3 regions of the Alcaligenes sp. GW821-FHT11D07 genome follow, and region 1 is predicted to be linked to each of the others. Evidence: predicted binding sites of a transcription regulator. Region 1 holds the regulator's gene; each other region holds the start of a gene.
The links. Region 1 encodes HrcA, which represses chaperone genes, less so after heat shock. Its sites were predicted from a motif close to TTAGCACTCNNNNNNNNNGAGTGCTAA; they were not measured.

Region 1 (10,153 bases):
TAGCGAGCAAGAGGTCAAGGAAGGCATCAACGCCTTGCTGAACTACCGCCGTTTGTCGCGCAGCCAGGACACCGTCGTCAGCAGCGCATGGCTGAACTATCTGGATCTGGGCCGCAGCTTTGAATGGTCCGAGAAGATGGATCAAGACTTGCAAAAGCTCAATGCCGAGCAAGTCAATGCCGCTCTTCGCAAGTATCTGAAGCCCAAGGACATGGTCATCGCAGTAGCGGCAGACCATGAGCGCCAGAAGTCTGGAGCAGCACCGGAGCCGGAAGCCGAGCCAGTGGCCCCAGCCCCCCTGGATGCACAACCTTGATCCAGATAGCCCGCACTGTGCAGGCATAAAAAAAACCCGGTACTTAGGTACCGGGTTTTTTATTTACTCATCCCAGGATTCAGGAAAAGAAGCTCTTGACCTTGTCCGTCCAGGATTCGCTTTTGGGCGAATGCTTCACGCCACCATCACTCAAAGCCTGCTCAAACTGACGCAGCAACTTCTTTTGCTCTTCGTTCAGACGCACAGGCGTTTCGATTTGAATGTGGCAGTACAAATCACCCGGGTAGCTAGAGCGCAGGCCCTTGATACCCTTGCCACGCAAGCGGAAGGTTTTGCCAACCTGCGTGCCTTCAGGAATAGTGATTTCGCCCCGACCGGTCAAGGTCGGCACTTCCACTGTTCCACCCAAGGCAGCGGTGGTAAACGGAATGGTCAGCTCGCAGTGCAAGTCCTCGCCATCACGCTGGAAAATGCCATGTGGCTTGATGCGGATTTCCACATATAAGTCACCGGCAGGTCCACCGTTGACACCCGGCTCGCCGTTGCCGCTGGAGCGGATACGCATACCGTCATCAATACCGGCTGGAATCTTGACCTGCAAGGTCTTGGTTTTCTTGACCTTACCTTCGCCGTGACATGCCACGCAGGGATCAGGAATTTCCTTGCCGCTGCCATGACATGTCGGGCAGGTCTGCTGCATGCTGAAAATGCCCTGCTGCATGCGGACTGCGCCACTGCCTTGGCAAGTGCGGCAAGTCTGTGCAGAGGTTCCAGGCTTGGCACCCGTACCCGAGCAGGTATCGCAGTTTTCCCAGCTAGGCACACGGATCTCGGTATCAAAACCGGCCGCCGCCTGCTCCAGGCTGATGTCCAGCGCATAGCGCAAGTCCGCACCGCGATAGACCTGAGGGCCACCGCCGCGACGACCGCCGCCACCACCGAAGATTTCGCCAAAAATATCACCAAAGGCGTCTGCAAATCCGGCCCCGCCCATGCCACCACCCATACCGCCCATGCCAGCATTGGGATCGACTCCGGCATGACCATAGCGGTCATAGGCTTCGCGTTTCTGTTCGTCGGACAGGATCTCGTACGCTTCCTTGGCTTCCTTGAACTTTTCCTCGGCGTCCTTGCTATCCGGATTACGGTCAGGGTGGAACTTCATGGCCAGTTTGCGATACGCCTTGCGGAGTTCATCCTGCGTCGCATTCTTGGCCACACCGAGAATTTCGTATAAATCGCGTTTTGCCATGTTTGATTAACGACGTACAAACGCCGCTGATTGAATAATAATGCCCGATCTCCAGCGTATGCCGCCAAAGATCGGGCCAGGGAACCTTACTCAGGCTCGCAAATTACTGATCGCGTTTGACTTCTTTAAAGTCAGCATCGACCACGTTCTCGTCGGCGGGCTGTTGAGCCGTACCTTCAGCGCCTTCCTGTGCAGCTGCTTGAGCCTGCATGTCGGCGTACATCTTTTCGCCCAGCTTTTGCGAGGCCACACCCAAGGCTTCGACCTTGGCATCGATGGCTTCCTTATCGCCTTCTTTCAGAGTTTCCTCCAGATCAGCGATAGCCTTTTCGATGGCTTCTTTCTCTTCCGCTTCCAGCTTATCGCCGTATTCGGTCAGAGACTTGCGGGTCGAGTGGATCAACGCTTCTGCTTGGTTGCGAGCAACGGCCAGTTCAGCGATGCGGTGGTCTTCCGCTGCGTTGACTTCGGCATCTTTCACCATGCGTTCGATCTCCTCGTCGGACAAACCGGAGTTTGCCTTGATGGTGATCTTGTTCTCTTTGCCAGTGCCCTTGTCTTTAGCGGACACGTGCAAGATACCGTTGGCGTCGATGTCAAAAGTCACTTCAATCTGAGGCAGGCCACGCGCTGCTGGTGGAATACCTTCCAGATTGAATTCGCCCAATGCCTTGTTACCGGCAGCGATCTCACGCTCGCCCTGGAACACTTTGATGGTCACAGCAGGCTGGTTATCGTCAGCCGTGGAGAACACTTGCGAATGACGCGTAGGAATCGTGGTGTTCTTCTGGATCATCTTGGTCATGACGCCGCCCAGAGTTTCGATACCCAGGGACAGAGGAGTCACGTCCAGCAGCAAAACGTCAGTACGGTCGCCCGACAACACGGAACCTTGAATGGCAGCACCTGCGGCCACTGCTTCGTCCGGGTTGATGTCTTTGCGTGGTTCGCGACCAAAGAACTCTCTAACGCGCTCTTGGACCTTAGGCATACGGCTCATACCGCCGACCAGGATCACGTCGTCGATTTCCGAAACCTTCACGCCTGCATCCTTGATGGCAACGCGGCAAGGCTCGATCGTGCGTTCGATCAGGTCTTCAACCAGCGCTTCCAGCTTGGAGCGAGTGATCTTCAGGTTCAAGTGCTTAGGACCGGATGCATCTGCCGTAATGTAAGGCAGGTTGATTTCGGTCTGCTGCGTCGAAGACAGCTCGATCTTGGCTTTTTCAGCGGACTCTTTCAGGCGCTGCAAGGCCAGCACATCTTTGGACAGATCAACGCCGCTTTCTTTTTTGAACTCGTCGATGATGTAGTCAATGATGCGTTTGTCAAAGTCCTCGCCACCCAAGAAGGTGTCACCGTTGGTCGAGAGCACTTCAAACTGTTTCTCGCCGTCCACGTCTGCGATTTCGATGATGGACACGTCAAACGTGCCGCCACCCAAGTCGTACACAGCGATCTTGCGATCACCCTTTTCAGCCTTGTCCAGACCGAAAGCCAAAGCAGCAGCGGTTGGCTCGTTGATGATGCGCTTGACGTCCAGACCGGCAATGCGACCTGCGTCTTTGGTTGCCTGACGCTGGCTGTCGTTAAAGTAAGCGGGCACAGTAATCACGGCCTCGGTTACTTCTTCGCCCAGGTAGTCTTCTGCAGTTTTCTTCATCTTGCGCAAGATGTCGGCAGACACTTGCTGAGGAGCCATCTTCTTGCCTTGAGCTTCCACCCATGCGTCGCCGTTATCGGCAGCCACAATGGTGTAAGGCACGTGATCGATGTCTGTCTGTACTGCTTTTTCTGTGAACTTACGACCAATCAAACGCTTAACAGCGAAGATGGTGTTCGTAGGATTGGTGACTGCCTGGCGTTTGGCAGGAGCGCCAACCAGGATTTCGCCGTCCTGCATGTAAGCCACGATGGAAGGGGTCGTGCGACCGCCTTCGGCATTTTCGATAATACGAACCTGGTCACCGTCCAACACCGATACACAGCTATTGGTGGTTCCAAGGTCAATACCAATGATTTTGCCCATGATTTTTTACCTGACTAAAAGATTGATTGCGAAAGCAAATTGTTTGATGAAATGCATATGGGGAACAGTCCGCACATTTCAAGAGCAGCAGCCTAATTTTTTTAACAGTATCAGCGGCAAATCCAATAAATACGCCCAATGGGCACTGTAATACCGGATTAGCCGCCGACACCGTCAGGCTGGCTCAATGCATTACTTAGGGGCAGATACCATCACCAAGGCGGGGCGCAACACGCGATCCGAAATGGTGTAACCCTTTTGCAGCAACTGAGCGACCGCGCCTTCCTCGAATTCCGACGGTACGGCCGAAATTGCCTGGTGCAGATGCGGGTCAAACTTGTCACCGGCTTGCGGTGCCACTTCTTTCAGACTATTGCGCTCAAAGGCCTTGTTCAACTGGCGCAAGGTGGTTTCCACACCTTCTTTCCAGGTTTCCGTGCTCTGCTCGGTCTGGGCCAAAGCAGCTTCAAGACTGTCACGCACAGGAATCAGGCTTTCTGCAAAAGACTCCGTGCCAAATTTGCGAGCTTTCGAGACATCATCTTCCGCACGGCGACGGATGTTTTCCACTTCAGCCTTGGCGCGCAGCAACTGGTCGTAGTACTGCGACACTTTTTCCTGAGCCTGGGCCAATTCGGTAGCCAGATCTGCCGAGCTTTCTTCGGGCTGTTGGCCCAGAATCTCTGGCTGATCTTGCTCGACAGCACCTTGCTGTGCCTGTTCAGGCGTGTTTTCTGTCACTTCCCCGTCCAGAGGCTTATTAGGATCGGCATGTGTAGCCATTCGCTTGATCTCCACTACATGAATTCGTTGATCGCATGAAAATGGGGGCATCTGCCCCCAGTTCAAGACCCTCAGTCGTATTTTGCTGGCCTGGGCTTTAAAAAACCCGAACAAGGCCATTAACCCGGCACCAGACGACCGGGTAACCAGCCCCCTAAATGCTGCACAGCCAAGCGTCCCAAGCCTTCCACCCATTGCGGATCAGCATTTAAGCAAGGGATGTAATGGAACTCTCGGCCGCCCTCTTCAAGGAAGGCGTCGCGGCATTCCACCTGAATTTCTTCCAAAGTTTCCAGGCAATCAGCCAGAAAACCGGGGCATACCGCATCCACTCGGCCTACGCCTTGTTTGCCCCACTCGCGCAAGGTGGGCTCGGTGTAGGGCTCCAGCCAGCGCTGGGCACCGAAACGGCTTTGAAAAGCCATATGCACCTCTACCGCTGGTTCATCCAGCGCAGCACGCAAGGCATCCGCCGTCTCGCGGCAATCACGGTAATAAGGGTCGCCCAGTTCCACACAACGGCGCGGCAGGCCATGAAAGCTCAATAGCAAGCGCTCTGGTTTGCCATGTTCATCCCAATAGCGGCGAATCTGAGCCGCCAAAGGGCCGATGTAATCCGGGTGAGTGTGATAGCGCTTAATAAAGCGCAGTTCGGGCTGATTGCGCTGCTTTGCCACATGGCTGGCCACGCAATCGACCGCAGTCGCGGTGGTGCTGGCGGCATATTGCGGATACAGAGGCAGGGTCAGAATCCGTTCGCAACCAGCGGCCTTCAATTTATCCAGACCACTGGCAATCGACGGATTACCGTAACGCATGCCCAGCTCCACTTTCACATCGTGGCCCTGCGCTTGAAGCAGCTCTTGCAAACCATCGGCTTGTGCCTGGCTGTAAACCAGCAAAGGCGCGCCGTCTTGCAGCCAAATGTCCTTGTAGCGCGGCGCCAGCTTGGAGGGCCGGCGCGGCAAGATAAACAGTCGCAGAATAATCTGCCAGACCGGCTGGGGAATTTCGATGACGCGCGGGTCGGACAAAAACTCACCCAGATAGCGACGAATCGACGCTGCATCTGGCTGATCGGGCGTGCCCAGATTAACCAGCAAGATACCGATAGGCCCGGCCTCGCGTACCGGAGCCTTGGCATTGAACATGTCGGCGTCCGGCGCTTCGGGCAAATAAGGAGAGGCAAACAACTTGGGCATGATGATAGATACGTTAGACAGCCAGCTTGCCTTTCACCCCATAACAGGGCCAAGGCTTATCCATTAACTGGCAGAGTGATGGCTCAAGGCATTGGACAATAGCCGGGCCGTAATGTCCACGATAGGGATCACACGATCATACGCCATCCGTGATGGCCCGATCACACCCAGCGTGCCCACGACCTTGCCATCCACCCCATAGGGCGCAGTGATGACAGACACATCGTCCAAAGGCAATAACTGGGAATCCCCACCGATATAAATTTGCACACCGTCGGCCTGACTGGAGACATCCAGCAGATGCAGCAAATCGGTCTTTTTCTCGAACAAAGAGAACAGACGCCGCAGACGGTCCATATCAGCGACCATTTCCGTGACATTCAAAAGCTTGCTTTCACCAGCGATCACAACCGCTTCTTCGCTATCAGGCTGGTGGCTGCCCACGTCAACGGCCTGCTGCATCAGTCGGGAGATATCGACCTGCAAGGTATTGAGTTCCTGAGACAAGGCCAGCTTGACCGACTCAAAGGACATGCCCGAGAAATGCTGGTTGAAAAAATTACTGGCCTCGACCAGTTCCTGTTCCAGATAATCACGTGGCACAAACAAAATACGGTTTTGCACGTCACCATCCGGGGTGACGATAATCAGCAACACCCGCTTGTCAGACAAACGGATAAATTCAATCTGCCTGAAAGTCTGAGCTTTTTTAGGGGCCAATACCACACCCGCAAACTGCGACAAGTTCGACAGCAAAGACGCGGCGGAATTGACCGCACGAGTAGGCTCGTCAAACGGCAGATATTGGCTAAGGTTACGGGCATCGGGCCGCTCGAAACGTTCGGCCGCCAAGAGGCGATCCACAAACAAGCGATACCCTTTGGGCGTGGGAATGCGCCCCGCCGAGGTGTGGGGGCTATGAATCAGGCCCAAGCCTTCCAGCTCGGCCATCACATTGCGTATGGTGGCCGGGGAAAAGTCAAAAACGGTGGATAGGGTACGAGACCCTACCGGCTGACCGTCGGCAATATAGCGCTCGATCAGCACCTTTAACAAGGCGTTTGCTCTGTCATCCATGTCGCGTACGTCACTTAAAAACACCAGCTCTGCATGATAAAGGGGAGATTCTTACAGCCAAGCCTATAGTGGCAACTCTATAATCCATTTATCGCCATTATTTCATTAATCTTAAGGTTTTCGCCCCATGCATTTCAAAACGGTTGCCATTGTTGGCAGATATCAGGACTCCGGCTTGGATGCACCCATCCGATCGCTGGCCAAAACCCTGGTCAACACTGGTTGCTCGGTACTGCTGGAGGCCGACACTGCCCGTAACGCCGGGATTACCGAATTCCCGCTCTGTGATTATGCCCAAATTGGCGAACGCGCTGATTTGGCCATTGTCATGGGGGGTGACGGCACCATGATAGGCGCTGCCCGCGAATTAGCCCACAGTAAAGTTCCACTGATTGGCATCAACCACGGCCGCCTGGGCTTTATTACCGACATCCCTTTGAATGATGCCAACGACGCACTGCTGAGCGTCTTGAATGGCCAATACGATATTGAAGAGCGCTCCATGCTGGAGGGGCGCGTGGTACGGGACGGCGAAGTCCTGTATTCGGGCGTGGCTCTAAATGACGTGGTCATCAACCGTGCCGGCCGCGGCGGCATGATCGAGCTGCGCGTCGAACTGGATGGTGTTTTCATGTACCGTCAGCGTTCTGACGGCTTGATCATCTCCACCCCGACCGGCTCAACGGCCTACGCCCTGGCCGCCAGCGGTCCTTTGCTGCACCCTTCGGTCAATGCCTTCTTGCTGGTGCCCGTGGCACCACAAACCTTGTCCAATCGCCCCATTGTCTTGCCTGACAGCGGCACCTTAAATCTGACGATTACCGCACTGGGCCGTGTCGAATCCGGTGGCAGTGTGCACTTTGACATGCAAACCTGGTCAGACTGTCAGCAAGGTGACCGCATTGATGTGCGCCGGGCGCAGAACACATCGCGCTTCATCCATCCCAAGGGCTATAGTTTTTTCTCCACCTTGCGCCAGAAGCTGGGTTGGAACCACATCCCGCTGCCTAACGACGACAACGAATAAACCCCTATGCTCCGTACCCTGCACGTTCGAGACTTTGTGATCGTGGATCAAGCCACGATTGATTTCGAAACCGGCTTCACGGTATTTTCCGGTGAGACCGGCGCTGGTAAATCGATTCTGATTGATGCGCTCTCCCTGGTTCTGGGCGCACGAGGCGATGCCAAAGCCATACGCGAAGGCTGCTCGCGCACGGAAGTCAGCGCGCACTTTAGCTGCGAACAACACATTCAAAGCTGGTTGAGCGAACGCGATTTTGATGTTTCAGAGGAACTGATCTTGCGTCGTCTGATTGATCAGCAAGGTCGCAACCGCAGCTATATCAATGGCAGTGCAGCAACCTTGACTCAATTGCGCGAGCTGGGCGAACTGCTGGTAGATATCCACGGCCAGCACGCCCACCAGAGCCTGATGAACCCACAAAGCCAGTACGACTTGCTCGACAGTCAGGGCGGCCACTTGGCGCTGGCACGTCAGCTGGCCCAGGCTTGGCAGCAATGGAGCCAGGCACGTAAAGCGGTTGAACAGGCCAGCCAGAGTGCCGAGCAAGGCAAACGCGAACAAGAGCGTCTTGAATGGCAGATCAATGAGCTGTCCAGCTTGAATCTGCGCCAAGGTGAGTGGGATCAGCTGCAACAAGAACACACTCGCCTGTCCCACGCCCAAGCGCTGATCGATGGCAGTGCCTTGGCTTTAAACGCACTGGACGGCGAAGACACATCGGTACAGCAGTTGCTGGGCAAAGCCAGCCACGAGATGAACGCTCTGCTACGCCATGACCCTGGCTTGAAAGCAATTGTGGATGCGCTGGAGTCTGCCCAGATTGCCGTCACTGAAGCAGCCTCGGACTTGAACAGCTATTTAAGCGACATGGATCTGGACCCTGAGCGTCTGGCCCAGGCCGAGGAACGGGTATCGGCCATTTTCGGCGCGGCCCGCAAGTTGAAGGTGGAGCCAGAGGCACTGCCGTCTCTGCTGGAAAGCTGGCAGGAGCAGTTAGCGCAATTGCAGCAATCATTTGATTTGGAAGCGTTGCAGGCTAAGGCCCAACAAGCAGAACAGCATTATCAGGACCTGAGCAGCAAGCTGAGCGCCGCACGGCGTAAAACCAGCGTGCAGTTGGGCAAGCAAGTGAGCCAAGCCATGCAATCCATGGCCATGCAGGGTGGCCGCTTTGAAGTTGCGCTGACGCCCTGCGCCCCCCAGGTTCACGGGGTGGAGCAAGTTGAATTTCTGGTGGCCGGTCATGAGGGGGTAACACCACGCCCTCTGGCCAAAGTGGCTTCAGGCGGTGAACTAGCCCGAATTTCGCTGGCGCTGTCGGTGATTGCCAGCCAGGCAGCACGTGTGCCGACCTTGATCTTTGACGAAGTGGATACGGGTGTGGGCGGTGCGGTGGCCGAAGTGGTGGGACGTTTGCTGCAAGAGCTGGGTGCACGCCATCAGGTTCTGTGTGTGACCCACCTGCCTCAGGTAGCTGCCTGTGGCAATCATCACCTGAAAGTAGAAAAGACGACCGAGCAGGGTCAGACCTTTTCCTCAATCCATCCTTTGACGCAAGACGAACGAGTAGACGAAATTGCTCGTATGTTGGGTGGCCTGGAAATTACGCCAACGACACGTGAACATGCACGCGAAATGTTGGAGCGCCAGCGCTAATCAGATGTGAACGCTTTTAAAAGTGCAAGTTAGACCACCAGCGCCGATGGCATCTGGTGGTTTTTTTATCCGGCCCTGATTGGCCCTGCGGCATGGATCTGACTACTCTTTGTTTTTTCAGGATGCCATCTTGGCGACCCTGCCCCCAATCATCAGATCCCGCGCCAGCGGGCACAGCATCAAACCAGATTAGCTACGCGAGGTAGGCTTGGCCTGCTTGCCCGCTTCCGAGCACTTGGGGCAAATGCCGTACAACAACATCGTGTGGCTCTCCAGCACAAAGCCGTGGTCTTTGGCGACCTGGTGCTGGCGGGCTTCGATATCGCTATCGGTAAATTCTTCTACAACGCCGCAATTGGTGCAAATCAGGTGATCGTGGTGATCGCCGTCGTTCAGTTCAAATACGGCTTTGCCACCGTCAAACTGGCTGCGCACCAAAATACCGGCCTGCTCAAATTGGGTCAGCACGCGGTATACCGTTGCCAAACCAATATCGACTTCCTCGGCGATCAGCAGGCGGTATACGTCTTCTGCGCTCAGATGTCGTTGACCGTCCTGATCGGAGCGGCGAAAAATATCCAGAATCTTCAGGCGCGGAAACGTCGCCTTAAGCCCCATGTTCTTCAGTTCATTTTGATCGTTCATGGCTAAATTATCGCATCTTGATGGGGATGGGTCTCAAGTCCGGTTCTGGCCTGAAACCAGGCCGTCTTGAGGCGGTTCAATGCGCAATTCATGCGCTTTTTCCTAAACCCTTATATGATAACGATTTTATTCCTACTGGGGCATTTCGTGCAGAAGAAGGCAAATTCATTCACTCCTGTCATCCGCGCCATACTCGCAGCCAGCT
Region 2 (10,153 bases), on a different contig from region 1:
ATTGTCAGCAACTTGCGCAAAGCTGGTGCGGTACTGCCCGCCAAAGCCGTGATGCACGAGCTGGCCTTTGGCATTACCACTAACAATGCCACCACCGGCCCCAGCCGTAACCCCTATGATCCCGACCGCATTCCGGGCGGTTCTTCCGGTGGTACCGCCACCGTGGTTGCTGCACGTCAGTTCCCTGCGGGTCTGGGCACGGACACGGGTGCATCCGTGCGTTTGCCTGCTGCGCTTTGCGGTCTGTACGGCTTTCGCCCGACGGTGGGCCGCTACTCGGGCCAGGGCATTGTGCCGCTATCACCCACTCGCGATACAGCAGGCCCCATGACTCGCAGCCTGGCTGACATCAGCCTGCTCGATTCCTTGCTCTGCGAAAAAGCACCGTCCATTATTGCTACGCCCTCCTTGAACGAATTGCGTTTGGGCGTGCCGCGTGACAATTTTTGGAAGAATCTGGATGCTGGCGTGGCTGAGGTCACTTTGGGCTTTTTGGATGAACTGCAAAAAGCCGGTGTCACCCTGGTGGATGTAGACATGTCCCCGGTGCTGGCCATCAATGCCCGTGTCGGCATGCCGATTGTGCTGTACGAAACCCTGCAAACCTTGCCCCAGTACCTGGCAGAGAATAAATACGGCATTAGTCTGGATGAGTTGATTGCGGGTATTCACAGCCCGGATGTCAAAGAAATCTTTGATGCCATCACAGGCGACTACACCATCAGCCAGGAAGCTTACGAAGAAGCTTTGAACGTAGACCGCCCCCTGATGCAGCAAGCCTATGCCGAGCTGCTGCGTCACGCCAATGTGGGCGGGTTGATCTTCCCGACCACGCCATTGACCGCCTGCCGCATTGGCGACGATGAGACCACCCTGTTGAACGGCAAGGCCGTGCCCACCTTCAACACCTATATTTCTCGTACCGATGTAGGCTCCAACCTGGGCGCCCCCGGCATCTCCCTGCCTATCGGCCTGTCAGGTGGATTGCCCGTGGGCATGTTGATCGAAGCCGGTATCGGCGCAGATGATCAGTTGCTGGCTTTGTGTCGTGCCATTGATCCTTTGCTACCTGCAACACCGGCTCCGGACTTGAGCAAACGGGCTACAACGGCTTAGGCCATCATCAGAACCGTCCACGCAAAGTCAAAGTGGCATTACGGGGCTCGCCATAAAAGCTGCCCCAGCCTGGCGCACCAATGGTCTGGTAGTACTTCTTGTCGAACAGATTATTGACGTTCAAGGCTGCCGACCAGTTCTTGTTGACCTGGTATCCCACCCTGGCGTTCCACAAGGCGTAAGAAGCTTGAGCCACTTTGACACCGCGGGTTTCGGTATGACTGCCGCTTTGGAAGTTCACCCCTGCGCCCAGATTCCAGGCCGAGTAAGTCCCCGGTAACTGGTAGTCAGACCACAAACGGAAGATATGCTTGGGGGTTACCGTACGCCCGAAAGAAGTCGTCTGTACTTGCGTGTCGTCCAGGAACTTCAAGGTATTGAAGGTATAGCCAGCAAACAGCTGCCAACCGGGAGCCAGCTCACCGCTGATCTCGGCATCAATACCCTGACTGCGCACTTTACCGCTGGACAGGTAGCAAATATCGCCAACCGCGCAATTGCCCACCAAATCTTGCTGAGCCCGATTTTTCTGATCAATGCGGAACAAGGCGACAGACGTGTTCACCCGCCCATCCAACAGCTCACCCTTAACGCCCAATTCATAATTGGTGCCCTCAATAGGGTCCAGCACCTTGCCGGCCGCATCTAATGAGTTCTGAGGCTCGAAAATCTGCGCAATGCTGGCATAAGTGGACCACTCAGGGCTGAGTTCATAAATCAGCCCCCCATAAGGGGTGACCACGCCGTTTTCTTTATAGGGATCGGTGTAAGACAGCCCCGTATCACGATAGCGGCTGTTATTTTCATACCAGCTGATGCGCGCCCCGGCCACCAAGGTCAAAGGGTCGCTCAAACTGAAACGCCCCACCCCATACAGGCCCTTCTGCTTCATTTTTACAATGGTTGCCCCACCACGATACGAGTTCTCTCGCAACCAGTCATCCGCGGGTTCTGGCACATGAGGGTTCGGGTTCCAGACATCAATGGAATGATTCATGCGCGCCAAGGAAAAGTCATCCTTGCTGGTCAGATCATTGAGGCTTGCACCAAAACTGAGTGAGTGCTTGCGCCCCAGCGCTTCGAATGCGCCATTGACCTCCAGGTCCAAGGCCTTATTGCGGGTCGAAAAATCAAACACACCACCGGCCATCAGAAAACCCAGGCCCGTGGCTGGATTTACCGGGCCATCCATATAAAAGGCATATTTGGAGTCATTGGACTCTTGCGTACTGGTGCCCGTCAGACGCATTGACCAATCATCATTGAAGCGATGGGACAACTCCGCAAAAGCCGATGTTTGCGTACCATTCCAGCGGTTCCAATCCTGAGCCAAGGACGTTGACCGGCTCAAGCCCAGGTCATCCCCATTCGGGTAATGCGGCAAGCCATGAAAAAAGGGTTTGGAACGCAGCTTTTCGTAGCTCAAGCCACCGGTCAAAGTCGTATCCGGGCTGAAATCATAGCTAAGGGCGCCATACAGCACACCGGTGCTGCTTTCAGCGTGGTCATAGAAATAATCGCGCTCGTTGTAGCTGGCCACCGCTCGGCCCCGCAAAGCGCCGTCCTCACTTAAAGGCCCAGTCACATCCAAGTCAGCCCGATAGTTATTCCATGACCCACCGCTAAACATCATCTCAACCTGGTTTTCTGCCAGAGGGCGTTTGCGCACCAGGTTCACGGCGGCACTGGGTGACCCTGCACCTTGCAGCAGACCTGTAGCACCCCGGATGATCTCAACCCGGTCCAAAATTACCGTATTGCTGGTGAAACTATTGGCTTGGGGGTAATAGAAAGCGCGGTTAACGCCGTCAAATTGATAGCTATCCACCCGGAAACCGCGCGAAAACACATAGTTCCCGCCCATGGGGCTTTTATAAAGCGTCATGCCCGTGCTGTTGGCCAGCACATCGTCCAAGGTCGTGGCGTTCTGGTCATCCATACGTTGACGCGTCACCACTGTGACCGACTGCGGGATTTCTTTCAGACTTTGCTGACCTTTTCCTATGGTGACTGCCCGCGCGGTATAGCTACCCGTTCCTTCCGTTACAGGGTCTTTCGCCCGGCTTTTAACCTTGACCGACTCCAGCATGGACACGCCCGGCGACTGCTGGGGAACACGGCGCAAGTGATAGCCTTCACCGTTGCTATTTGCCACGGCCTGCAAGCCGGTACCACTTAAGAGCAGGTCCAGACCTTGTTCAGCGGTATAGCGTCCGCTCAGCCCCTGCGTCATGACCCCACTGGTCAAATCCGGGGAGGCCGCCACCGTCACCTTGGCCGCTACGCCGAACTGGCCCAATGCGGTATCCAAAGCGCTAGGCGCAATCGCAAAAGCGATCCCTTGCTGAGAGACTGCCTGAGCCCAGCTTGTTGCTGGCATGGCAAGCGGAGCAGCCACCAAAGCAAGGCTGATGGCAAGACGCAAACGCGTGGGCTGTGCGCGTGGCGTCGTCAACACGGCGAAGTGGGAGGAGGACTGACTTGGAGGCATGACTGAAATTCCTGGTTCGTCGAATAAGAAGATCAAACCCCGGGCGCCTCGGGGCTATCACTAGGTCTGACGAAACAGAATGAGAAATCTTCGGTGCTGTTACAAAATAAGGACGGCAAAACTTAGAAAGACGATTCGATGCGCGCTCTTATACCCGCCCTACGCTGACCCAATAAGGACTGCGGTATCTCACGCTCAAGTGCAGCACCCCAGCCAAAACCTCCAAGGCCTTGTCCGTATCATCAAGCCGAAACGCTCCCGACACGGTCAGATGGGCGACCTCGGCATCACAGCGTAAGAAACCAGGTCGATAACGGCCAAGTTCGACCAAAAACTGGTCCAGACGCATCCGGTCTGCCACCAACATGCCCTGGGCCCAGGATGGCCCTGAGCCTTCCAAGGCAGCTGCAGCAGACAGGCTGTGGCGATCAAACTCCAGCTGTTCACCGGCATGTACGACCGGAGCGGATTCTGGGGCGGCTGACCGCTCTACCCTAACTGCCCCTTCGAATACCGCCAGCCGTGTCATGGACTTGCCGCCATCCATCTGCCGAACCGTGAAGCGGGTGCCTAAGGCCGTCAGTACGCCATTGGGGGTGTCCACGGTGAAGGGGCGGCCGGCCACATCCTTGGCCGTACTGATCAGAATCTCACCCCGACGCAGTTCAATTCGGCGTAGTTGCTGGTCGTAATGCAGCTGCACAACAGAGCCTGTGTTCATGGTCAGCACCGTGCCATCAGGTAGCTTCACAACGTGCAACTCGCCCGTCGCGGTGCGATACACCTCATTGCCATCAAACAGCCCTTCTTGCATCCCAAGCAAGCCCAAGGAGCCTAGTGCCACGCCCCCCAGCATCCACTTCATGGCAGAGCGACGCGAACGTTGTTCGCAATAGCGCAAGATAGTCTGGCCGGCGACGGGCGCGGAAGCACTATTGCCGATAGCAGTATTCAAATTCTGACTGATTCCCTGCAAACGCTGCCAAGCCAGTTCATGGCGGGCATCAGCCTGCCTCCACTGCTGACACGCTGTTTGCGTTGCCGCATCCGGCCTGTCCCCGATACGCATCATCCACTGGGCTGCCTGCTTGATGATGTCAGGGTGCAAGGGTTCCGAAGAAGACATGTTCATGCGTATAAAACCGCATAACAGTGCTGCCAGGCTTTGACCATATCGCGCTGCACCGCCTGCACTGAAATCCCCAATGCTTGCGCCACCTGTTGGTAGGGCAAGCCTTCCACCTGCACCATTACAAAAACCCGCCGTACCCGTGAAGACAATTGCTCCATCATGCGACACACCGAGTCCAGCGCTTCCACGACCAGGGCGTGGGTCTCCGGGCTAGGCTCCGTTTCTTGACTGCGGGCGGCCAGGGTTTCCAGATATGCCTGCTCAATGGCCTGCTTGCGCCACTGATCGATCAGCAAGCGTTTGGCCACCGTGGTCAGAAATCCGCGCGGCTCGTTAAAAACAGCCGCGGACTGGCTACGAATCACCCGCTCAAACGTGTCATGCGCCAGATCAGCGGCATTGTCCGTATTGCCACTTAAGCGACGACGCAGCATCTGCACCAGCCAGCCGTGATGCTCGCGGTACAGGCTGACGAACTCGTCGGAGGAGGCGAAGTCAGAGGGGTTTGAGGTGGAGCTCATTCAAACGGTAATGGGAATGATTGCTAATTAAGAACGGTATTGTACCTGCACCAAAGCCAGATCGCAGTGACCCTATTGCAAGGTTTAAAATCTGTTGTTGTGCAGGCTATTTCCCGGTAAACGCGATCCCATTTTCTTAATTGATTCAAAGCTCAGCGCTGTCAGAACGTCGTTTTTCCTCCATGAAGGACGATGAGCAAACTGTCCCTTGGCCGCGCTCTACCCCCTGCACCCTCCCCTCAGATCCACGAGAACATGAATACACAAATTATTTTGCTGCGCGGTGTAATGCCCACAGGCAAGAACAAAGTCCTGATGGCCCCGCTACGTTCAGCGCTGGAAACAGCCGGACTACAGGAGGTCAGGACTTATATCCAAAGTGGCAATGTCATTGCCTCTACGGCGCTAGGCCAAACTGAACTGGAAAACCTGGTTCACCGGGTCATCAAAGCTGAGTTAGGGGGAGATATTCAGGTGGTGGCACGGACACCGGCTTACTTTTCTCAAGTAATGAACGGCAACCCGTTCAAAGATGAAGACCCGAGCCGGCTTTATTACACCTTGCTCAAGACGCAGCCTGAAAAGATCGTGTTGCAGGCGTTTCTGGATCTGGGGCACGCGCCCGATCGCGTCCAGGTGGTGGGAGATGTCGCCTATATCTTGTGTGCAACTAAATATAGTGAACTGAAAGCCAATAACAACTTCATCGAGAAAAAACTCAAGCTGGTTGCCACCACGCGCAACTTCAATACGATGAGCAAATTGCTGGCCTTAAGTACGGCGCAATAAACAGCCCATCAGGCTCCAAGCGCCTGCCTAGGGCCACTCTGGTGATCTCTGCCACATTAAGCAAGGTCGGCCCAAGAGCCTTGTAAAATCAAATACTTTGAGCAAAAGCCCGGCTCTTTTAGCGCTTTAGCGAGCGAATTCTGCCCGGGCTTCTCATCAGCAAACGCGGCCAAGCGCCCGCATTGTCTCAGTGGCCCAGGACAAATATGTAACAGTACTGGCCTCCTGCTCTTGAAATTAGTGAACTCGTCCCTATAATTAGCACTCGAAGGGGTTGAGTGCTAAACGCCTCGCCCCCCAATCGGACTCACAACTAAAGTCATATCTAACAGGAGTTTCTCCATGGCACTGCGTCCTTTGAACGATCGTGTGATCGTCAAGCGTCTGGACAACGAACGCACCACCGCTTCCGGTATCGTTATCCCCGAGAGCGCGACTGAAAAGCCTGATCAAGGCGAGATTCTGGCCGTTGGCCCTGGCAAGAAGACCGAAGATGGCAAAGTTCTGCCTCTGGATCTGAAAGTCGGTGACAAGGTTCTGTTTGGCAAGTACTCCGGCCAAGCCGTCAAGATCGACGGTGACGAGTTGCTGGTGATCCGCGAAGAAGAAATCTTCGCCGTGATCGAATAAGTACCGCCAACAAAAATTCAATAGGATTCAAACCATGACCGCAAAACAAGTGTATTTCGGCGACGATGCACGTACACGCATCGTACGTGGCGTCAACATTCTGGCTAACGCTGTTAAGACCACCATGGGCCCTAAAGGCCGTAACGTTGTGCTGGACCGCTCCTTTGGCGCTCCTACCGTTACTAAAGACGGTGTGTCCGTTGCTAAAGAAATCGAACTGAAAGACAAGTTTGAGAACATTGGTGCTCAACTGGTTAAAGAAGTCGCTTCCCGCACCTCTGATAACGCCGGTGACGGTACCACCACCGCTACGGTGTTGGCCCAGTCCATCGTTGAAGAAGGTCTGAAGTACGTTGCCGCTGGCATCAACCCAATGGACCTGAAGCGCGGTATCGACAAAGCCGTGGTTGTTGTTGTGGAAGAACTGCGCAAACTGTCGCGTCCTTGCACCACCACCAAAGAAATCGCTCAGGTCGGTTCCATTTCCGCCAACAGCGACCACTCCATTGGTGAGATTATCGCCAATGCAATGGACAAAGTCGGCAAAGAAGGCGTTATTACCGTTGAAGACGGTAAGTCGCTGGAAAACGAGCTGGACGTGGTTGAAGGTATGCAGTTTGACCGCGGCTACCTGTCGCCTTACTTCATCAACAACCCAGACAAGCAAGTTGCTGTGTTGGAAGATCCGTTTGTGCTGATTTTCGACAAGAAAATCTCCAACATCCGTGACCTGCTGCCCGTACTGGAGCAAGTTGCCAAGACCAGCCGTCCTTTGCTGATCGTTGCTGAAGACGTGGAAGGCGAAGCCCTGGCTACGCTGGTTGTGAACAACATCCGCGGCATCCTGAAGACCACCGCTGTCAAGGCTCCTGGCTTTGGCGACCGTCGTAAAGCCATGTTGGAAGACATCGCTATCCTGACTGGCGGTACCGTGATCTCCGAAGAAACCGGTATGTCTTTGGAAAAAGCGACTCTGGACGATCTGGGTCAGGCCAAGCGCATTGAAGTGGCCAAAGAAAACACCACGATCATTGACGGCGCTGGTAACGGCACCGACATCGAAGCTCGCGTGAAACAAATCCGCGTGCAGATCGAAGAGTCCACTTCCGACTACGATCGCGAAAAACTGCAAGAGCGCGTGGCCAAACTGGCCGGCGGTGTTGCTGTGATCCGCGTTGGCGCTGCCACCGAAGTCGAAATGAAAGAGAAAAAAGCCCGTGTTGAAGACGCGCTGCACGCCACTCGCGCAGCCGTTGAAGAGGGTATTGTTCCTGGCGGTGGCGTAGCCCTGCTGCGTACACGTGCTGCTGTGGCTCAACTCAAGGGCGACAACTCCGATCAGGACGCCGGTATCAAACTGGTACTGCGTGCTATCGAAGCCCCACTGCGCACCATCGTATCGAACGCCGGCGAAGAAGCCAGCGTCGTGGTTAACCAAGTGGCCAGCGGCACCGGCACCTACGGTTACAACGCGGCTACCGGCGAATACGGTGACCTGGTCGAGCAAGGTGTTCTGGACCCAACCAAGGTAACCCGCACTGCCCTGCAAAACGCAGCTTCGATCGCCAGCTTGTTGCTGACTACCGAAGTGGCCGTGTCGGAAATCGTGGACGACAAACCCGCTCCAGCCATGCCTGACATGGGTGGTATGGGCGGCATGGGTGGTATGGGCGGCTTCTAAGCCACTTATCAGCACCCAAGTCAGGGCGGGAATTGATCACTTCTGCCCTGGCTGCCACGCTTCAGTACCAAAAACCGGATGGATTTTTCCATCCGGTTTTTTTTCGCCCAAGCAAACCCCTATAATCAGGGCACCTTAATCTTTGTCTTCCTTCATGTCGGACTCTCCATTCAAAAGCAAAGGCGGTCTGGGCCGCTTGTTCAATGCCCTGCGCTACTCCAGCCAAGGCTTGGCCGCTGCCCTGCGCTATGAGGCCGCCTTTCGCCAGGAACTGGCATTGGCGATCATCTTGGCGCCACTGGCTTTCTGGTTGGGAAATAGCCCGCTGGAAGTCATGGCCTTATTGGCAACCCTGGTGTTTGTATTGGTGGTGGAGCTGCTGAACTCGGCGCTGGAGGCTTTGGCCGACACGATTACGCTGGAGCACCACCCTTTGATCGGGCGTGCCAAGGACCTGGCCAGTGCTGCTGTGCTGATGTCCCTTATTTTTGCTGGTGCCGTCTGGCTCAGCTTTTTGTATAGCCGTTTATTTTCCTGATTCCCATGACATTCATAGAAAAACTGAACCGTGCCTGGACTGACAACCAATCCATGCTGATGGTTGGCCTGGACCCGGACCCTGCCCGCCTTCCTTTGGAACTGGCTGGCAAACCCGGCGCGATTTTTGAATTTTGTAAGGCGATTGTGGACGTCACAGCCGACTACACCTGTGGAATCAAACCCCAGATTGCTTACTTTGCCTCGCAAGGTGCAGAAGACCAGTTGCAAGACCTGTGCGATTACGTGCGCAGCCGCTACCCCCACCTGCCTATTGTGCTGGATGCCAAGCGCGGCGACGTCGGTTCAACCGCCGAGCAATATGCCCGCGAGGCCTTCGAGCGCTACCGCGCCGATGCCGTCACTGTCAGCCCCTACATGGGCTACGACTCGGTAGAACCTTACCTGGAGTACCAGGACAAGGGCGTGATCGTGCTGTGCCGCACATCCAATCCTGGCGGCTCGGACCTGCAATTCATGGAAATGGCCGACGGCACCCCTTTGTACCTGCACGTTGCCAGCCTGGTAGCCGAAAAGTGGAACAAAAACGGCCAATGTTCTTTGGTGGTGGGCGCAACCTTCCCGGAAGAAATCGGCAAGGTGCGTGAGCGCATTGGTGATATGCCTTTGCTGGTCCCCGGTATCGGGGCTCAGGGTGGCGATGTGGTCGCTACTGTGGCTGCCGGCATGGACTCGCAGGGCAAGGGCATGATGATCAACTCCTCGCGTGCCATCCTGTATGCCAGCCGTGGCGATGACTGGCGTGATGCCGCACAAGCGGCGGCCACGGCCACGCGCAATGCGATCAATGATGCCCGTACCGCTGCAGGTCGCTAAACAGACCTTGCCGCCCTGCTGATGGCTGCTCCTTGCAGCAGCCTGGGCAGCACTTAAAACGGCACATAAAAACACCCCGTCGCTTGATCTCCAAGCGACGGGGTGTTTTTTTATAACTTCTGGCGTAACAAGACCTAGCGTCGGCCCTGATTGCGCCATTGCACCAGCTCTGGACTATCAGGCCCCAACAGTGTTTCCAGCGCCTGCTCGGTATGTTCGCCCAACTGCGGCGGAGCCATGCGATAGGTAACCGGACTATCTGAAAAACGCATCGGGCTGGCCGTCATGCTGACTTTGCCCGCCTGACTATGAGCCAGCTCGATACGAATATTTCTAGCCTGCACTTGCGGATGAGAAAACACCCCGTGCAGATCATTGATAGGCCCGGCCGGTACACCGATCTTATCCAGCAATTCCAG
Region 3 (10,153 bases), on a different contig from region 1:
TTTACCGAGGCACGTTGGGACATGAGCGACGCAAGCCGCCTGATTGGGGGGGCTCGTCTGGACAAAGCAAGCGCTCGCGATCTACGTCCAAATTTGGGGAGCGGCATGATGAGCATGCCTAATCCCGGAGCGAACGAGCGTCGCCGTGAAACCCTGCCTAGCGCGTTTCTGCGTATAGAACATGACCTGGACTCCCTGCCCTTGAGCCTGTATGCCGGCATAGGCCATGTACAGCGCATGCCCGATTACTGGGAGCTGATCTCACCTGCTAGCGGGCCACAAGGCAGTTCCAGCGCCTTTTTGGGGATTCAACCTGAAAAAACGACTCAGTTGGACATCGGGGCGCAGTACAAGAACGAGACTGTCTCGGCCTGGGCTTCTGCCTATATCGGCCAGATTCAGGACTACATTCTGTTCGACTACTTGCCGGGCGGCATGATGGGCACTAAAACCCAGGCCAGAAACGTCAATGCCCGCATCATGGGCGGCGAACTGGGTGCAGACTGGAAAGTCAGTTCCAACTGGACGCTGGGCAGCAGCCTGGCGTATGCCTGGGGCCAAAACCGCAGTGACGGCCGAGCCTTGCCTCAAATGCCCCCTTTGGATGTACGCCTGACAGCGGACTATGAGCAAGGGCCATGGTCGGCCGGAGGGGTATTGCGCATGGTGGCGGCTCAGAAGCGCTACGCGCAAGGTCAGGGTAATGTGGTGGGCTACGACTTTGGCCCTACCGGCGGCTTTAGTACCTTGTCGCTATACGGCGGCTACAAGATCAACCGCAATCTGTCGCTGACAGCAGGTGTAGACAATCTGTTCGACAAAACCTACGGGGAACATCTGAACCTGGCAGGAAACAGCGGCTTTGGTTTTGGAGCGGCAACGCGCTTTAACGATCCTGGCCGCACCGTCTGGCTGCGGGCTGCCTTGTCCTTTTAATCACTGACGTTTAGCGAGGCCGGGGTCTGTCTGACCCGGCAACGACATAAGCCAGAAAATCAGGACAAAAAAAGGGACACCTAGCTGGTGTCCCATAAACATCCGCTTCAAAAGGGAGGGGAAGAGGAGAAGCCGAAGCGGATGCGCAAATGCTGAATTGCATAGGTGGCAAAAATCAGCAAATGTATTGTTTAGTCCGCGAAGATCAGCTTAAGTTCTACTGATTCCCTAGAAAGTTGTAACTCTTTAAAACGGCTTAAGCCGCGCCGGCCAGAACTACGCGCAACTTCTTGAAAGCCGCCACTTCGATCTGACGAATACGCTCTGCCGACACGCCAAATTCGGCAGCCAGATCGTGCAGCGTAGCGCCGCCTTCGTCTTGCAACCAACGAGCGCGCACAATGCGCTGCGAGCGTTCGTCCAGTGTATCAATGGCCTCTTCCAGGCCGCTGCCTTCCAGCATGTCTTGAGCACGACGCTCCAGTACACGCGTAGGCTCCTGATGACCGTCATCAGACAGGTAGGAGATAGGCGCGAAATTGTCATCGTCGTCGTTGGTCGGTGCTTCCAGGGCCATATCATGGCCGGACAGACGCACTTCCATCTCGCTGACGTCTTGCGGACGTACATCGAGTTCACGCGCAATCGCGTCTACTTGAGCTGTGTCCAAGGTCTGACCATCTGGACGCATGCGACGCAGATTGAAAAACAGTTTACGTTGGGCCTTGGTGGTGGCCACTTTCACCATGCGCCAGTTACGCACGACGTACTCGTGGATTTCTGCCTTGATCCAATGGACGGCAAAAGACACCAGACGCACCCCACGTTCGGGGTCAAAGCGTTTGACAGCCTTCATCAGGCCCACATTACCTTCTTGAATCAGGTCAGCATGAGGCAGGCCATAACCCAGGTACTGGCGGGCGATGGACACGACCAGACGCAGGTGCGACAAAATCAGTTCACGCGCCGCGTCCAGATCGTCCTGGTCGCGCAAGCGTTGGCCCAGCTCAGTTTCGCGTTCAGCGCTGAGCATAGGCAGGCGATTAACAGCAGAAATATACGCTTCGATCGTCCCCAGTGCGCCTGGATTAGACACGGCGGCGACGAGTTCATTACCAGACGTCAGGGCCAAAGCGTTCGCTTGTTGTGTCATGGAAAATCCTTCTAAAGTCAGCCGGTGAGAGCCAGAAATGCGGCTCTCGAACCGCACAAAACGTATTGCACTATTATCTGAGTTTAGCACTCGATGTGGCGGAGTGCTAAAAATTTTGAATACAGGAATAAGAGCGTCGCAGCAAGAAAAAGTTCACAAAAAAAGGGTAAACCGCTGCAAATAGGTGGGCAGAACGCCACAAACAGGCCAAAACTGTGGCTGTTTGAGAGTAGCGCCTTATCGCCCACCCAAAAATAACAAAGTGCGACCTTATTTATCCAGCAATCACAGCCGTTCGGCGTGAAAGTTCAGGTGATCCTGAATAAAAGTCGAGATGAAGTAGTAGCCGTGATCGTAGCCCTCGTGACGGCGTAAAGTCAGCGGCTGTTGGGCCTGTTCGCACGCTTGTTCGAACACTTCCGGATACAGTTGTTCGGCCAGAAAGCCATCGCTCAAACCCTGATCGACCAAAATACCGGCGGGATAAGGCGTGCTGGCTTGGCTCATCAGGACGCTGGCGTCATGTTGCTCCCAGGCTTGGCGATCCTGGCCCAGGTAAGCCCCAAAAGCTTTCTCACCCCAGGGGCAGCGCGTTGGGGCTGCAATCGGGGCAAAAGCGGATACTGAGCGATATTTTCCAGGGTGACGCAAAGCCAGGGTCAGCGCCCCGTGACCACCCATGGAATGCCCAAAGATACCCACACGGCTGGCGTCACCGGGCAGGATGCTGGTGACCAGATCAAACAGCTCCTGGGTCACATAGCTTTCCATGCGGTAGTTTTTGTTCCAGCCCGGCTCAGTAGCGTCCAAATAGAAACCGGCACCGGTTCCCAGATCCCAACCGTCATCCTCGCCGGCCACACCAGCACCACGCGGGCTGGTATCAGGAGTGATCAGCATGATGCCGTGCTCGGCAGCGTAACGCTGGGCACCGGCCTTGATCATGAAGGTTTCTTCTGTGCAGGTCAGGCCAGCCAGAAAAAACAGCACAGGCACACGGCCCTGGCCTACTGCATCGGCCAGACTGGCGGCGCCTTTTTGTGCACTAGCCTGTAATTGAGGCGGCAAATAGACGGAAAAACGCATGGGCAGACCAATCGTCTGCGAGGCGTGTTGGTAATAGCGCTGCCAACCATTAAAACAGCGGTGTTCGTTGAGCAGTTCCAGTGACTGAGTCATAGCCCCCTCTTGTTCTCAATTATTGACCCGGCCCAGGGCCTGTTGATACGACAAGGCCCATGAGCCGGGACGATAGGCACAGGCTTGCACCTGTGCCCCTAAATCAACAGCAATTAAAACATCACCACCGAGCGGATGGATTTGCCTGCATTCATCAGGTCAAAGCCTTCGTTAATGCGCTCCAGCGGCAAGGTGTGGGTGATCAGATCGTCGATATTGATCTTGCCTTCCATGTACCAGTCCACAATCTTGGGAACGTCGGTACGGCCACGAGCACCACCGAAAGCAGAGCCCTTCCATTCGCGGCCAGTTACCAGCTGGAATGGACGCGTGGAGATTTCCGCACCTGCTTCAGCCACACCAATAATGATGGACTGGCCCCAACCGCGGTGGCAGCACTCCAGCGCCTGACGCATCACCTTGGTGTTGCCGATACATTCAAAGGAGTAGTCCGCGCCGCCGTCTGTCAGTTGGATGATGTGGTCAACCACGTTCTCAACTTCATTGGGGTTCACAAAATCGGTCATGCCGAACTGGCGAGCCATGGCTTCGCGCTCGGGGTTGATATCCACGCCAATGATCTTGCCAGCACCCACCATCTTGGCGCCCTGAATCACGTTCAGTCCAATACCGCCCAGACCGAAAACCACGACGTTAGCCCCGGCTTCCACCTTGGCGGTGTACAGCACAGCGCCCAGACCCGTGGTGACGCCACAGCCGATATAGCAAACCTTGTCGAACGGTGCGTCGCTGCGGATTTTGGCCAGAGCGATTTCTGGCACCACGATGTGGTTGGCAAAAGTCGATGTGCCCATGTAATGGTGCACAGGTTTACCGCCGATGGAAAAGCGCGACGTGCCGTCCGGCATCAAGCCCTTGCCCTGAGTCGCACGGATGGCGGTACACAGGTTGGTCTTGCGCGACAGGCAGGATTTGCACTGACGGCACTCGGGCGTGTACAGAGGGATGACGTGATCGCCGGGACGCAGGCTGGTCACACCCGCACCTACATCCAGCACCACGCCTGCGCCTTCATGGCCCAGGATGGCTGGAAACAAACCTTCAGGATCAGCACCCGACAAGGTGTAGTAATCGGTATGGCAAATGCCCGTCGCCTTGATTTCGACCAGCACTTCGCCCGCTTGTGGGCCTGCCAGATCGACCTCTTCAATTGTTAGCGGAGCGCCCGCCTTCCAGGCAACAGCTGCACGTGTTTTCATGTGGTCCACCCTCCGGGTAAAAGTAATTATGGTTACGGCAAACTCGGTCCTTCGGGACCAAACTCTTAAAGTATAGAGAGTATTTTATAAGGCGCTGCCCGGCTGTCAGTACCTTGTATGGCTAAAGACGCACCCAGGCCATCAATACAAGGACGATTTACCCGTAAGCAGCACACCCAGCCGCAACATACCATAAGCCAGGTAATCGCCCATCCGGCTGAGCAGACCCAGCCGCTGATACTGATCTTGGGACACACGCTTGGCATTGTGTTCGATCTCGTATTCCAGCTTGGCCTGCAGGTTTTGCGCAAAGGGGCCATCCTGGATCAGGACGTTGGCCTCGCGCGCCAGCAGCAAGCTGAACGGGTCCAGGTTGGACGAACCCACCATGGAATAGTCATCGACCACAGCCACTTTGGCATGCAGATAGCTGGCCTTGTATTCGTACAGTTCAATGCCATGGTCCAGCATCTGCCCATACATGAATCGACAGGCCCGGTATTGCAGAAAATACTCGGCATGGCCTTGCAGCAATAGGCGCACTCGCACGCCGCGTTCCGCTACTTTTTCAATACGGCGTCGCAAGGTACGGCCTGGGAAGAAATAGGCATTGGCCATAATCACTTCCTTTTGCGCCTTGTCGAGCAAGTGCAGATAGGCCTGCTCAATCTGTTGCCGATGGCGCACGTTGTCGCGCAACAGCAAGCTGGCCCGTATGCCTGAAGGGGCCGAACCTGACTGCTGTGCTTGTTTGCGTGCCTGACGCCGCTGGCGACGCTCGCGCCAATGAGTAAAACGCTGCGTGAAGCTGTCCCAGTCGTTGCGCCTGCGCCAAGCCATGCGCAACCATAGAGCGTGCTGGGCGCGGACCATATCATCCACAATCGGCCCCTCACAGCGCACGGCAAAATCAAAGCGCGGCTTGCCTTCGCCATTCACCAAAGGCACATCGTCAAAATCGTCCAGAATATTGATGCCGCCCACAAAACCAATGCGCTCATCCACCACCAGCATCTTTCGGTGCAGCCTGCGCAAGCGTCGCATGGACAGGCGCGGTTCACGCCAGCCACGGGGTTTTGGGCGATAGATCCGATAGCGCGCACGCATGGTATGCAAGTGCTCGCCAATCTGCTGGGCATGCAAGTCACTGCCAAAACCATCAATCACCACCCGAACACGCACACCGCGCTCACAGGCTCGACGCAAGGCGTCCAGCACGCTGTGTCCGCTGTCGTCCAGATTGAAGATATAGGTTTCCAGATGCAGATGTTTCTGCGCCTGATCGATGGCCTCGCAAATGGCCGGAAAGAATTCCTGGCCGTTTTGCAGCAAGGTAATTTGATTACCCTCGTGCCATCGTAGATCGCGCTTCAGACTCGGCATTCTTGCTTGGCCTATGCGTTAAGAAGCCACTGAGCGGCACAGCCCCGTTAAGGCAGTTCCAGCTCAGTCAGGATAGGGGCGTGATCAGATAATTGCTTCCAGGGCTCGCCCACCAGCACACGGGCGTTACGCACTGCAAAGCCACGCTGATAGACACGATCCAGGCGTAACCAAGGGAAGGCGGCGGGGAAAGTACGGGGAGGTGGCGTCATGCGTGCTGCGCCATTAACGCCCAGCTGTATGCCTTGATCCGGCACCATCAGCCCGTTTTTACGCATGGTGCGCAACCACTGGATGGGTTGGCGCAGACGGAAGCGGTTATCAGCCTGGCCGCGCGGCGAAAACGAAAAGACTTCGTACAGATTCAGTTGCTGCACAAAGATCGGCGCCAGCCGGTTATTCCAGTCGTTGAAGTCGCCCGCAATCAGCAAAGGCTCGTCCGCTGGGACGATGCGCTTGATGCGATCGAGCAAAGCCTGGACCTGGCGGACACGCCCACCGTTGAACAGCCCCAGGTGGACCACAATGCAGTGCACCGGACGGCCACCCACATCAACAACCGCATGGAGCAAACCGCGCTGTTCCATACGGTGATCAGAAATATCCTGATTTTCGTACTGCAGAATAGGAAAGCGCGACAGCAGCGCGTTGCCGTGGTCCGTATGAGGGCGCACCACGTTACAGCCGTAGGCGGTATTCATGCGCAAGGCCGCGGCCAGCGATTCGTGCTGGGCGTCCAGACTGCCTTGCAGTTGGTTGCGCCCCTGCACTTCCTGCAAGAACAAAAGGTCGGGAGACAGCCCGTACAGCCCCAGGCGCAAATCCGCCAGGGACTCACGCTTGCCTGAAGCCGAGCGGCCTTTGTGAATGTTGTAGCTAACTACCCGTATCACTGACACGCCGTCCCCCGCTTTGTCTTACTTGTTTTCAACAGCCCGCAGACGAATGTGCAATTCACGCAGTTGCTGCTCGTCTACCGCGGACGGCGCCTGAGTCAGCAAGCACTGAGCACGCTGTGTCTTGGGGAATGCAATCACGTCACGGATCGAATCGGCACCCGCCATCAAGGTCACCAGACGATCCAGACCCATAGCCAGACCACCATGCGGAGGCGCACCGTATTGCAGCGCATCCAGCAGGAAGCCGAACTTCAGTTGTGCTTCTTCAGGGCCAATGTTCAAGGCATTGAACACTTTGCTCTGCACTTCGGCACGGTGGATACGGACCGAGCCGCCACCCACTTCCCAACCGTTCAGCACCATGTCATAAGCCTTGGCGAATGCTTTGCCGGGATCAGTTTCCAGCAAGTCTTCGTGGCCGTCTTTGGGGCTGGTGAACGGGTGGTGAGCAGCAAAGTAGCGGTTTTCGCCTTCGTCGTACTCGAACATGGGGAAGTCCACGACCCACAGTGGTTTCCAGCCTTCTTCGAACAAGCCGTTGGCTTTACCGAATTCGCTGTGACCGATCTTGATGCGCAACGCACCGATGGCATCGTTAACGATCTTGGTTTTGTCTGCGCCAAAGAAGATCAGGTCGCCGTTTTGGGCACCGGTGCGCTCCATCAACTGCTTGAGCACATCCACGTTGATGTTCTTGACGATAGGCGACTGCAGACCTTCAGGGATGGAGGCGACATCGTTGACTTTGATGTAAGCCAGGCCCTTGGCGCCGTAGATGCCCACAAACTTGGTGTAGGCATCGATTTCGCTGCGGGGCATAGCGCCACCACCAGGAACGCGCAAGGCTACGACGCGGCAAGAAGGATCGTTGGCAGGTGCGGAGAAGACCTTGAAGTCCACTTCACGCATCAGGTCAGCCACGTCCACAAATTCCAGATTGACACGCAGGTCAGGCTTGTCCGAACCGTAGCGCTGCATGGCTTCGGTCCAGCTCATGGTGGGGAACGTGGGCAATTCAACGTTTTGCACGGTACGGAAAATGTGCGAAACCATGCCTTCAAAGATCTCGCGAATCTGCTCTTCGTTCAGGAAGGAGGTTTCGCAGTCGATCTGGGTGAATTCAGGCTGACGATCAGCGCGCAGGTCTTCGTCGCGGAAGCACTTGGTGATCTGGTAGTAACGGTCAAAACCCGACACCATCAGCATTTGCTTGAACAACTGGGGCGACTGAGGCAGTGCGAAAAATTCGCCTGCGTTCACACGCGAAGGCACCAGGTAGTCACGCGCGCCTTCAGGCGTGCTCTTGGTGAGCATGGGGGTTTCAATATCAATGAAACCCAAGTCGTCCAGATAGCGACGAGACTGCATGGCCACTTTGTAGCGCAGCATCAGGTTGTTCTGCATTTGCGGACGGCGCAAATCCAGAACACGGTGCGTCAGACGCGTGGTTTCGGACAGATTGTCGTCATCCAGTTGGAAGGCAGGAGTCACAGACGCGTTCAGGATCTCGATTTCGTCACAAACGATTTCGATCTCGCCCGAGCGCAGGTCTGGATTTACGGTGCCTTCAGGACGAGCCTGGACGCGACCGGTAATGCGCAAGCAGTACTCATTACGGATACGTTCGGCAACTTCAAATGCCTGCACGTTGTCAGGATTGACGACGATCTGCGCCAGGCCCTCACGGTCGCGCAGATCAATGAAAATCACACCCCCGTGGTCGCGGCGACGATGTACCCAGCCAAACAAATTGACCGTCTGGCCCAGGTATTCTTTGGAAACCTCGCCGGTATAACACGTACGCATCTAGGATGACTCCGAAATAGTAAAAACTGCAAATTGGAAAATTCAGGTCCCAGCCAAGGGGGGTGCCCCATCGGGGCCCTCTGGCTGGTCAGAAACTGGGGGCAGAACGATCGGCTCAGTTGGGCCGACCACTCCCATGGACACGATATATTTAAGCGCCGCATCCACTGTCATGTCGAGCTTATGCACATCTGCCCGAGGCATCATCAGGAAAAAACCAGAAGTCGGGTTAGGCGTAGTGGGAACGTAGACGCTGACAAAATCGTCTCCCAATAGCTGCGCCACTTGTCCGCCTGGTGTGCCAGTTAAAAAGGCAATGGTCCAGGAACCGGCTCTGGGATACTGCACCAGAACGGCCTCGCGAAACGCCTGACCATCGGGTGCCAACACCGTATCACTGACTTGCTTGACGGAATTATAAATGGAACGCACCAAAGGAATACGCCCAAGTAGCAATTCCCAACGATCCACCACCGCACGGCCCAGATAATTGGCGGCCAATAAACCTGTGCCAAACAAGACCGCCAACACCAGCACAATTCTAAAGCCGGGGATACGCAGGCCAAACAAGGCCTGCGAGGACAGAAACTCCGGCACCACGCTCTCCAGCGTTTCGATCAGCAAGGTCAGCACCCAGACGGTGATGACCAGGGGCACCCAAATGAGCAGGCCGGTGACGAAATAACGCTTGAAGGGGCGCATAAGAAGGGTGTGGATCAGCTAGTCGAAGAGGAAGTGGGCGTGGACGGAGCCGCAGGAGTGGACGAAGAGCCACTATCAGCCGGCTTGCCACCCTGGTTACGGAAATCCGTTACGTACCAGCCCGAACCTTTGAGCTGGAATCCTGCCGCCGTTACCTGTTTGGTAAAGGTGGACTGTTTGCATTCAGGACAGACCTCTAAAACAGGGTCCGACATTTTTTGCAGCACATCTTTTTCGTATTGGCACGAGCTGCATTTATAAGCGTAGATAGGCACGACTCATCCTAACAAAAAGCCGAAACAAATTTCGAGATAAAAATAGTGGGGCCAGAACTGGCGAAATCAAGCCAGAGGCGCTTCTGCCGTGATTTTAGCCCTTTTGGCGCTCAATCGCACTGAACTTCGCCCCACGCCAGACGGGCCGTCGCCGGCGGCCATCCGGTTTAGATCAAAAACATCAGGGCCGCAACCAAGGTGGGCACGGCGGCACTCAGGAGTAATCGCAAAGGCGAAATAGCCCCATCCGGGAAACTGCCTTTCAGAATGGAGAAGCCCGCCGGGTTAGGGGCATTGGCAATTACCGTCAGACCACCCCCCGTTACCGCACCGGCAACCAGCATATAACGCCAGATATCGGAGGTGCCTTCCACCAGCGAACCCAGGTAGGTCAAGGCTGCGTTATCAGTGACCGCCGTCAAGGCAGTGGCTCCCCAGAACAGCACGGTAGGCGACAAACCGCCCAGCAGATCTTGCAACCACCATTTCTGCAAGCCACCCAGGACCACCAGACCGGCCAGAAAAAAGCCCACCATCAGGCCTTCACGCACCAGCAAGGGGTTTTGATAGTGTTTGTAAGAGTGGGCATAACCGATAAAC

Region 2: a site for HrcA is predicted at 6,308-6,334, ahead of AC1RSM_RS13385 (co-chaperone GroES). Genes of this name have one in related genera too.
Region 3: a site for HrcA is predicted at 2,173-2,199, ahead of rpoH (RNA polymerase sigma factor RpoH). Genes of this name have one in related genera too.

What each region holds. Positions count from the first base shown of each region.
Region 1 is NZ_JBXART010000001.1:191,422-201,574, reverse strand. Features, by position in the region: gene AC1RSM_RS00905 (M16 family metallopeptidase) at 1-316, shown strand, start outside; gene dnaJ (molecular chaperone DnaJ) at 396-1,529, opposite strand; gene dnaK (molecular chaperone DnaK) at 1,633-3,558, opposite strand; gene grpE (nucleotide exchange factor GrpE) at 3,751-4,341, opposite strand; gene hemH (ferrochelatase) at 4,461-5,543, opposite strand; gene hrcA (heat-inducible transcriptional repressor HrcA) at 5,607-6,620, opposite strand; gene AC1RSM_RS00875 (NAD kinase) at 6,748-7,647, shown strand; gene recN (DNA repair protein RecN) at 7,654-9,303, shown strand; gene fur (ferric iron uptake transcriptional regulator) at 9,493-9,948, opposite strand; gene AC1RSM_RS00860 (outer membrane protein assembly factor BamE) at 10,063-10,153, shown strand, end outside.
Region 2 is NZ_JBXART010000003.1:61,935-72,087, forward strand. Features, by position in the region: gene iaaH (indoleacetamide hydrolase) at 1-1,116, shown strand, start outside; gene AC1RSM_RS13365 (TonB-dependent siderophore receptor) at 1,124-3,607, opposite strand; gene AC1RSM_RS13370 (FecR domain-containing protein) at 3,756-4,733, opposite strand; gene AC1RSM_RS13375 (sigma-70 family RNA polymerase sigma factor) at 4,736-5,260, opposite strand; gene AC1RSM_RS13380 (DUF1697 domain-containing protein) at 5,516-6,049, shown strand; gene AC1RSM_RS13385 (co-chaperone GroES) at 6,392-6,679, shown strand; gene groL (chaperonin GroEL) at 6,714-8,360, shown strand; gene AC1RSM_RS13395 (diacylglycerol kinase) at 8,515-8,898, shown strand; gene pyrF (orotidine-5'-phosphate decarboxylase) at 8,904-9,734, shown strand; gene AC1RSM_RS13405 (CaiB/BaiF CoA transferase family protein) at 9,869-10,153, opposite strand, start outside.
Region 3 is NZ_JBXART010000003.1:700,343-710,495, forward strand. Features, by position in the region: gene AC1RSM_RS16210 (TonB-dependent copper receptor) at 1-936, shown strand, start outside; gene rpoH (RNA polymerase sigma factor RpoH) at 1,193-2,089, opposite strand; gene fghA (S-formylglutathione hydrolase) at 2,375-3,268, opposite strand; gene AC1RSM_RS16225 (S-(hydroxymethyl)glutathione dehydrogenase/class III alcohol dehydrogenase) at 3,382-4,488, opposite strand; gene clsB (cardiolipin synthase ClsB) at 4,630-5,871, opposite strand; gene AC1RSM_RS16235 (endonuclease/exonuclease/phosphatase family protein) at 5,919-6,770, opposite strand; gene aspS (aspartate--tRNA ligase) at 6,789-8,576, opposite strand; gene AC1RSM_RS16245 (DUF502 domain-containing protein) at 8,619-9,278, opposite strand; gene AC1RSM_RS16250 (FmdB family zinc ribbon protein) at 9,293-9,553, opposite strand; gene AC1RSM_RS16255 (putative Na+/H+ antiporter) at 9,721-10,153, opposite strand, start outside.